One region of the Yersinia intermedia genome, then DNA from elsewhere that is predicted to be linked to it. Evidence: predicted binding sites of a transcription regulator. Region 1 holds the regulator's gene; each other region holds the start of a gene.

Region 1 (3,208 bases):
ACGTAAGTATTTACATACCTATGATGAAGCAGTGCCATACAACCAAATTCCCGGTACGTTTACCCCGTGGGAAGCATTGCCACAACCTACTGATGTACTGTTTTACGAAGGGCTACACGGTGGTGTGGTGACGGAACATCATGATGTGGCAAAGCACGTCGATCTGTTGGTGGGCGTAGTGCCTATCGTCAATTTGGAGTGGATACAGAAGCTGGTGCGAGATACCGGTGAACGTGGCCATTCACGCGAAGCAGTGATGGATTCCGTAGTCCGCTCCATGGATGATTATATCAACTACATTACGCCGCAGTTCTCACGCACTCATATCAACTTCCAGCGCGTGCCAACCGTCGACACATCAAATCCGTTTGCTGCCAAAGCCATTCCGTCACTGGATGAAAGTTTTGTGGTTATTCATTTCCGTGGTTTGGAACAAATTGATTTCCCTTACTTACTGGCGATGTTGCAAGGATCATTTATCTCGAATATCAATACATTGGTGGTGCCCGGCGGAAAAATGGGGCTGGCAATGGAGCTGATTATGGCACCGCTGGTGCAGCAACTGCTGGAAGGGAAGAAAATCGGTTAATATCCTTCGTTCTTGAGGCCGCAGTATAGCAACTGCTGGAGAGAAAAAATAATTTGGCGCTATCCCAAGCCAAAGTAATTGGAGCTGCAGGTAGGCGGCAAGCGAACTCATCCCGATGAGCTTACATAAGTAAGTGATTCAGGTGAGCGAACGCAGCTAACAACCCTGCAGCTTCAAGTACGAAGGGTTTGCTTAGGCGATATCACGAATTTCAAAACTGTGGGTAATAGACGCCGCTTTACCCAACATCAGTGAAACGGAGCAATACTTTTCGGCTGACAACTCAACGGCTCGCTCAACAATTTTGTCGGTCAGGCCTTTGCCGCTGACAATAAAATGCAGGTTGATGTGTGTAAACAGACGCGGTGCTTCTTCACGGCGCTGCGAAGTTAATGACACTTCGCAATCGCGCACATCATTGCGGCCTTTTTGTAAAATAGAGACCACATCAATCGCACTACAGCCACCTGCCGACATTAACAGCATTTCCATCGGACTCGGTGCTTTGTCTCCGGCATTACCGTCCATCAACACCTGATGACCTGATGCCGATTCACCCAAAAATGTCAGCCCCTCAACCCACTTTATACGTGCCTGCATAACGCTTGCTCCCAGTTAAATTTTCTGATTAAGACTACCCTTTCATTTACAAACTGGCAATGTAACCCGACGTTCATCATGCTGAAGCGATACAACACAAGACACTGGCTTCATCCTGTGCTACAAACAGAACCGAAAGTGTTGTTTCTAGAATTAAATAGGGTAGCTTCTCAATACTCAGTGAAGGGTTTCTATCCGGTACGTATCTTGGCTATACCTTTCGGCAGTTGAGCAAATTAATATGCTACGAGAAAGTGTATTTTATAAGCACGCCGTACAGGGAACTCTGAGCCCTGTTAAGTTAGGCAGCGATAACAACAGAGGATAACAGCGAATGGTTCTCGGCAAGCCACAAACAGACCCGACTCTCGAATGGTTCCTGTCTCATTGCCATATCCACAAATATCCATCGAAGAGTACGCTGATTCACCAAGGTGAAAAGGCCGAAACGCTTTACTACATCGTGAAAGGCTCCGTTGCGGTGCTTATCAAAGATGAGGAAGGTAAAGAGATGATTCTCTCCTATCTTAATCAGGGAGATTTCATCGGCGAACTTGGATTATTTGAAGAAGGCCAAGAACGTAGCGCCTGGGTTAGAGCAAAAACCGCCTGTGAAGTGGCTGAAATTTCTTACAAAAAATTCCGTCAGCTTATTCAGGTCAATCCAGATATTTTAATGCGCCTATCTTCACAGATGGCGAGTCGCTTACAAATTACATCTGAGAAAGTGGGTAACCTTGCTTTCCTTGATGTGACTGGGCGTATTGCACAAACGCTGCTTAATCTGGCAAAACAACCTGATGCCATGACCCACCCAGATGGGATGCAGATTAAAATTACCCGCCAGGAAATTGGTCAGATAGTTGGCTGCTCCCGCGAAACCGTGGGGCGGATACTAAAAATGCTGGAAGATCAAAATCTGATCTCCGCACACGGTAAAACGATTGTCGTCTACGGCACCCGTTAATTCCCCCTAAACGGGTGTCGATACTGTCGGCACCCGTTTTTTAATCTTTTGTGATCAATAAATTTCTGGGGCCTTTATGAAATGGCAACGGCTGATTTATCGTCCTGAAGTTATTTATCGGCCCAATGTTAATTACGCGCTGCGCCAAACATTGGTTCTCTGCCTGCCCGCAGCATTAGGGTTTGCTCTCGGCGAACTTCGACTGGGTTTGATGTTTTCCCTGATACCCGCCTGTTGCAATATCGCCTCGCTGGATACACCACACCAACATTTTTTCCGGCGTCTGCTGGTCGGCGGCACGCTGTTTACTGCGAGTAGCTTCCTAACCCAGCAACTGCTGCTATGGGATATTCCATTGCCCGCCGTCATGCTCGGCCTGGCATTAGTTTTGGGGGTGAGTGGGGCGATTAGCCAGTTGAATAGCCATTTGTTACCGGCTGCCCTGATTGCTGCTATTTTTAGCCTCAGCATGGTGGGCCGCGCCCCGATCTGGCAAGCGCCTTTACTGTGTGCGGTGGGGACACTTTGGTATGGTGTGTTTAACTGGTTATGGTTCCGACTCTGCAAGGATCAACCGATCCGCGAACCCTTGAGTCAACTTTATTACTTGCTAGCCGATTATTGTGACACCAAATACAGCCTGTTTGCTCAGCACCTTGAGCCGGAAAAATCGATACCGCCGCTGCTGGACAAACAACAGGCGATTATGGACAAGATTAATCAGCTTTATCAGCAATTTAATCTGATTCATAACACAACGAAGAAAGAGCAGAAACGGTTGTTGGGATTGTTCCAAATGGCTCTCGATCTGCAAGAGCACATTACTGCGGCCCTGATTCAGCCAGAAAAAGTACAGGAGTTAATGGAGCAAACGCAGATTGAGGGGGTGATGCGCCGTAATTGCCAGAAAATCTCAGCCCAAATGCGCACTATTGCCAACGATATTCTCTATCACCACCGTGCTGCTGAACATTTTACTGCCGATGATGCTCTGCCAGAACTGGCAAACATCGCACAGGCACACCCGAACAACCCGGTCGCACAATTCTACT
Region 2 (3,208 bases), 240 kb from region 1:
ATCGCTTCAACATATTCCGGCTCAACATAGCCCCCCTTCACCAACTGCTCACCGGCGAAGCGAATAGCTTGCTCTTTGGTGGCTGCGTGTTGATTGAGGAAGATATTCCCTGCGCCCAACTTGAACAAATTGGCTTCAGAGGCTTCAAAGCTATCGTCCAGCGTTTCAATCACTTTCTGAGTGCTCGCTGTCGTGTTAGCCGCCTCCACCAAACGGGCTGTCAGGTTGGTGTACAACTGGCTATCAAGGAAGTTGGTCAGCGAGATATGTTGCGCTTGTGGCGCATGGCGCATGGCTCGCTCAGTCAAATCACGGTGGGTGATAACCAAGTCCACATCTTCTGGCAAGTTGTTGATAGCACAGTTAGTCACAGAGATATGCTTCAAGCCTGCATCTTGTATTTTCTTACGCAGCACACCTGCGCCCATCGCACTAGAACCCATACCTGCATCACAAGCTACGATGATTTTACGCACTGTGGTCAGGTCGCCTGCGGCAGCGGCAGCATTCGCTGCTTGTGCGCCTTTAGATTGCGCTTTCATATCTTGCATACGGCGAGTCGCATCTTCCAGGCTGTCTTCCTCGTCGTCTTTGACTTTAGAGGTTTTCAGCAAGATAGCAGACACCACGAAGGACACAGCAAACGCAGCAGCAACTGCAGCAATGTTGGCAAAATAAGCACCTTTAGGTGTCATCGCCAATACTGCCAGGATAGAACCAGGAGATGCAGGTGATACCAGACCGCCGTTCAGCATAGTCAGAGTGAACACGCCGGTCATACCGCCCAGAATAACCGCCAGCAATAAGCGCGGGTTCATCAGCACATATGGGAAATAGATTTCGTGGATACCACCGAAGAAATGGATGATAGCCGCGCCGCCAGCAGATTGCTTAGCGTTGCCTCTACCGAAGAACATGTAAGCCATCAACACACCCATACCTGGGCCTGGGTTTGCTTCGATCAGGAAGAAGATAGATTTACCGGTTTCAGTCGCCTGCTGGATACCCAGAGGTGAGAAGATACCGTGGTTAATCGCGTTATTCAGGAACAGGATTTTGGCTGGTTCGACGAAGATAGACGTTAATGGCAGCAGGTTAAGCTGCACCATGATATGCACACCAGCAGCCAGTGCTTTAGACAACACCTCTACAAATGGGCCAATCGCCATAAAGGCCAAAATCGCCAACAGCATACCGATGATACCGGCTGAGAAGTTGTTAACCAGCATCTCAAAGCCGCTTTTGATTTTACCTTCAACCCAACGGTCAAAGTGTTTGATTGCCCAGCCACCCAGTGGACCCACAATCATCGCACCGAGGAACATTGGCATATCGGCACCAACGATAACACCCATGGTGGTGATAGCACCTACCACACCACCGCGATCGCCACCCACCAAACGGCCACCGGTAAAACCGATCAGCAGTGGTAACAGGTAAGTGATCATTGGGCCAACCAGTTTGGCTAGCGTTTCATTTGGCAGCCAGCCAGTTGGAATAAACAGTGCAGTGATAATACCCCAGGCAATAAATGCCCCGATATTGGGCATAACCATGTTACTGAGGAATCGGCCAAAATTTTGAATTCTGACCTTTGCGTCTGGTGAAAACATAAAACACCCCTATTGGTACGCGCTAACAATAAGAGCGCGATATAATTGTTTTGTTGAGGCAGTTCTGCAAAACCCGCCGGTGTTATCGAATACAAACACGCTGTATGCAAAACAAACTCTAGCATGCTCCTTTATTCACGCGTAGCTCACCACCTTTGTGTGATCAATGTCACACCAAAACACCCATCACAGGGGTGTATTTGTTGACGCAGATCACACTAAATGGCTGTAAGAAAACCACGAAGGCGAATTTTTAATCTATAAAGCCCAATAAGAGTGATGTATATCACTCTTTGTGTGGGTTAGTTTGTTTTGAAAATGTGATGTTAATCACAAGTTATTTTTGCGCGCAGAGAGGAGATGAGACATTCACTCGACTAATAACCTCTCAGACTCAACTCTTGGTAGAAATGTGTAATAAAATAACAGGGGGAAGGGGCACACTATTGGAGCGGGTTTCGGTTGATATGAGTTTAGTGCTTAGGTTCGGATCAGGTTTCGGTTGATAAACGCTCAGAGGTCATTTTAGCTCAGTCGCCTCAACCGAGTTAAGGCCCATAAGCGTGGGCCTTAACAATCCGCGCTTCCGCACGTATCGCTTGCCTGCTGCGCAGGTTCCCTCGGCTCATCATTACGCTGGCGGGACGGCTTTATTCGCATCCCTGCTCATGACGCCTAAATCCGCCGTCCATGGCGGATTTCCCTGACTTCATTCTTCACTCGGCAGCTCAAATGTGCTTTTAAAGTCAAAAGAGAAAATCAAAACCTAAAGCGATGGTTTTGACGTTGAGCGCAATCAGGAATATTGCCGGCAAGGAGTGAGGGTAGAGTAAGCGGGCATGGACGCCCGCGAAAAGCGCGCTTGAGCAGGAGCGAATCGCGCTGGCTCGTCAGCCCGAAAGACGCGGGCGGTTTACCCGCAGGGCAATATTTCGCGCAGGCGCGGGATTGCACAAGGGACCACGCTTATGGCCCCTTTGCCGGTTGGTTCATCGCAGGTTAAGTAAACTCAGTTGCTTTAACAACCGAACCGATCACCAAATCAAATCAACCTAAATCAACCAAAACCATCACTGCATGACACTCGCTACACTCTTCTGCGCTGTCATCATCGCCGGGTACTTGGCGACTAAATTAGCCATCATCGTGTTATATAGCGCCGCTTGCTGTGGGGTCTGGAATTGAACACCGCCATTATTGAAGGTAACCTGCGTACCCTGCTGCTGTAAGAAATCGCCAACTTGCGCCAGATCCTGCACAAAAGCAGAAATCACCGGCACTGCTGGGATCAATACATTGGCTGGCTGAGTCACAATATTGTCGAAAGCTTTATTAAATACCACTTTCAAATCATCGGGCTGCTTCAATACAGCAACAGCACTATCAGCTTGCGTTTTTGCCGTACGAATCTGTTGCACTAACAAGTTCAATGCACCTGCGGACTGCTGTAACGCATCACGCTTGGCAAGATAATCCTGCGCCACACGAATCTCATTGATTTGAGTAATCGCCGGGGTCAAGCTGGCATCGACAGATTTGGTAAGTTGCTGTGAAAAAGTGACTAAAATCGCGTAATCACTGACATAAGGGCCAAA
Region 3 (3,208 bases), 1.3 Mb from region 1:
TATCGATTATTTATTGGTGTATGCGGACAAAGAGCATGGCGGGAACTTTGAATATCTGGCGGGGTTTATTCCCCGTTTTGAAGAAGCGGCTATGGTGTTACATGTGTCAGGTGAGGTCTATTTATTATTAGGTAACGAGAATTTAAAGCTATCTCACCATGCCAGAGTGAAAAATACCGCAATTCATGTTCCCTATTTTTCATTGCCAAATCAACCGATGGGCAACAATAAAACGCTTACTGAATTATTGGCAGCAACCAGGATTCAGCAGGCTAAAAAGATTGGGGTTGTGGGATGGAAACTGTTTACCAGCAAGTTGGATGATAACAGCCAATTATTTGATATTCCGCATTTTATTTTTGATGCGATTAAGCAGTCTGCTTCACCCGTAGCAACGATTATCAACGCTACCAGTCTATTTATTGGCAGTGATATTGCTGCCAGAGTGACTAATAATGCTAATGAATTGGCACACTATGAATATGGCGCTAATTTGGCGTCTAATTGTATTCTTAACGCATTAGCAGCGGTTGATATCGGCATAACAGAAAAGCAACTTGGCAGTTATCTGGCAGATGAAGGCCAACCGAATAGCGTTGTGATGATTGCAGCGACCGGCATCAGATTTGAACAGGCTAACTTATATCCCAGTGATAAAGCGGTACAACTCGGCGATAAAATATCATTGACCACCGGCTTTAAAGGCGGTTTGAGCAGTAGAACCGGCTATGCGGTGCATCAGGCAGGTGAACTGCCGCACGCGGAAAGAGACTATCTTGCTAAGGTCGCGCTACCTTATTACACCACTGTGGTCGCTTGGCTGGAAAATATTCGTATTGGTATGCCAGGTAAAGAGATGTACGCATTAGTGGATACGGTTTTCCCTAAATCACAATATCATTGGTCGCTCAACCCCGGCCATTTAGTTGCTGATGAAGAATGGTTGTGCTCTCCCATTTATAGCGATTCTGAAGAGAGAATTCGCAGTGGGATGATATTCCAAATCGATATCATTCCTTCGGTAAAAGGTTATGCCGGAGTGAGTGCTGAGGAGTGTATTGCACTGGCTGATCAGCATTTACGTAATGCGCTGGCTGCACAGTATCCTGATGTTTGGCAAAGAATACAAAAACGGCGTAGTTATCTCAGCGATATCCTGAATATCCATCTCAGTGAAGAGGTGCTACCGATGTCTAACACGGTTGGCTATCTGCGACCGTTCCTGCTGGATAAATACAGCGCATTGCAATGTTTTGATGAGTAACAGCACGAATAAGCCAGGGTTTAGGTTATTTATTTAAGGGGCTAATAGCCCCTTTTAGGGGCATCAAGTTTTTACTGCCATCGCCACTTAGCGCCAGATTTAAGCGCTTGCTGAGATTTCGTGCAAAACTGGAGGCGATACTCTTGCCATCTTGTGGCATAATGCGCGCCGAATCACATTTTCTATAATTCTTGAATATCCCTATTCAGTAATCCAATCGAGAGCGAGCTCTGTGCTAAGTACTAACAATATCACCATGCAATTCGGCAGCAAGCCGCTGTTTGAAAACATTTCAGTAAAATTCGGTGGCGGTAATCGCTATGGTCTGATCGGCGCTAATGGCTGTGGTAAATCCACCTTCATGAAAATCCTTGGCGGTGATTTAGTGCCGAGCGGCGGTAACGTATTCCTTGACCCGAATGAGCGTCTGGGTAAGTTACGTCAGGACCAATTCGCCTTTGAAAACAACACAGTGCTGGACACCGTTATTATGGGACACGGCGAACTGTGGGAAGTAAAAGAAGAGCGCGATCGCATCTACGCTATGGCTGAAATGAGCGAAGCAGACGGCTATAAAGTGGCTGATCTGGAAGTTGCCTACGGTGAAATGGATGGTTACAGCGCAGAAGCACGTGCCGGTGAATTACTGCTTGGTGTCGGTATTCCGGTTGAACAACATTATGGGTTGATGAGCGAAATCGCTCCTGGCTTTAAATTGCGTGTATTGCTGGCGCAAGCCCTGTTCTCAGACCCGGAAATTTTATTACTCGACGAACCGACCAACAACTTGGATATCGATACTATCCGCTGGTTGGAGCAAGTGCTGAACGAACGTAGTAGCACCATGATCATTATTTCCCATGACCGTCACTTCCTGAACATGGTGTGTACCCACATGGCGGATCTGGATTATGGCGAACTGCGTGTTTATCCGGGTAACTATGACGAATACATGACGGCGGCGACACAAGCTCGCGATCGTCTGCTGTCAGATAACGCCAAGAAAAAGGCCCAGATTTCTGAGCTGCAATCTTTCGTTAGCCGCTTTAGTGCCAACGCCTCTAAATCCAAACAGGCGACGTCTCGTGCTCGTCAGATTGATAAAATTCAACTTGATGAAGTGAAAGCGTCTAGCCGCCAGAACCCGTTTATCCGCTTTGATCAGGATAAAAAGCTGTTCCGTAATGCGCTGGAAGTTGAACTGTTGACCAAAGGTTTTGATGACGGTCCGCTGTTTAAAAAACTGGATTTGCGCCTGGAAGTGGGTGAAAAAGTGGCTATCCTTGGGCCAAACGGTATCGGTAAATCTACTTTGCTGAAAACCTTGGTTGGGGATTATGAGCCGGATTCTGGTACCGTGAAATGGTCTGAAAACAGTAAGATCGGTTACTATGCGCAGGATCACGCCAGCGACTTTGAAATCGATTTGACGGTATTTGACTGGATGAGTCAGTGGAAACAGGAAAAAGACGACGAGCAGGCTGTGCGCAGTGTGCTGGGTCGTTTGCTGTTTAGCCAGGACGATATCAAGAAGAAAGTACAGGTCTTGTCTGGTGGTGAGAAAGGGCGGATGTTGTTTGGTAAGCTGATGATGCAGCGCCCTAACATCATGGTAATGGATGAGCCAACCAACCATTTGGATATGGAATCGATTGAAGCGCTGAACATGGCATTGGAAATGTACGAAGGCACGCTAATCTTCGTTTCCCATGACCGTGAGTTCGTCAGTTCTTTGGCAACCCGAGTGATTGAAATGACACCAGGCAAGCTGATCGACTTTACCGGTAACTACGAAGACTATCTGCGTAGCCAGGGTATTCAGTCCTGATTAGTTGATTGTGTGTTGATAAGAGAGCTGATGCATTGCATCAGCTTTTTTTTTGCGCTAAATAGGCGGCTAATCTTTGCCACAGACTTCACAATGGACATCTTTGGCTAGCTTCA

The links. The regulator CRP, encoded in region 1, controls carbon source genes, mostly activating them, when cyclic AMP is high. The targets are predictions, from matches to a motif close to ATGTGANNNNNNTCACAT.
Positions count from the first base shown of each region.
Region 2: EL015_RS21100 (PTS mannitol transporter subunit IICBA) is a predicted target of CRP. The motif match lies at 1,771-1,788, and genes of this name have one in related genera.
Region 3: EL015_RS13910 (ABC-F family ATPase) is a predicted target of CRP. The motif match lies at 1,426-1,443, and genes of this name have one in related genera.

Region 1 covers NZ_LR134116.1:4,383,851-4,387,058, forward strand. Annotated here, with positions in the region: gene EL015_RS20165 (phosphoribulokinase) at 1-589, shown strand, start outside; gene EL015_RS20170 (OsmC family protein) at 782-1,189, opposite strand; gene crp (cAMP-activated global transcriptional regulator CRP) at 1,524-2,156, shown strand; gene EL015_RS20180 (YccS/YhfK family putative transporter) at 2,233-3,208, shown strand, end outside.
Region 2 covers NZ_LR134116.1:4,623,747-4,626,954, forward strand. Annotated here, with positions in the region: gene EL015_RS21100 (PTS mannitol transporter subunit IICBA) at 1-1,613, opposite strand, end outside; gene EL015_RS21110 (DUF3053 domain-containing protein) at 2,684-3,208, opposite strand, start outside.
Region 3 covers NZ_LR134116.1:3,043,970-3,047,177, reverse strand. Annotated here, with positions in the region: gene EL015_RS13915 (M24 family metallopeptidase) at 1-1,264, shown strand, start outside; gene EL015_RS13910 (ABC-F family ATPase) at 1,497-3,092, shown strand; gene moeB (molybdopterin-synthase adenylyltransferase MoeB) at 3,162-3,208, opposite strand, start outside.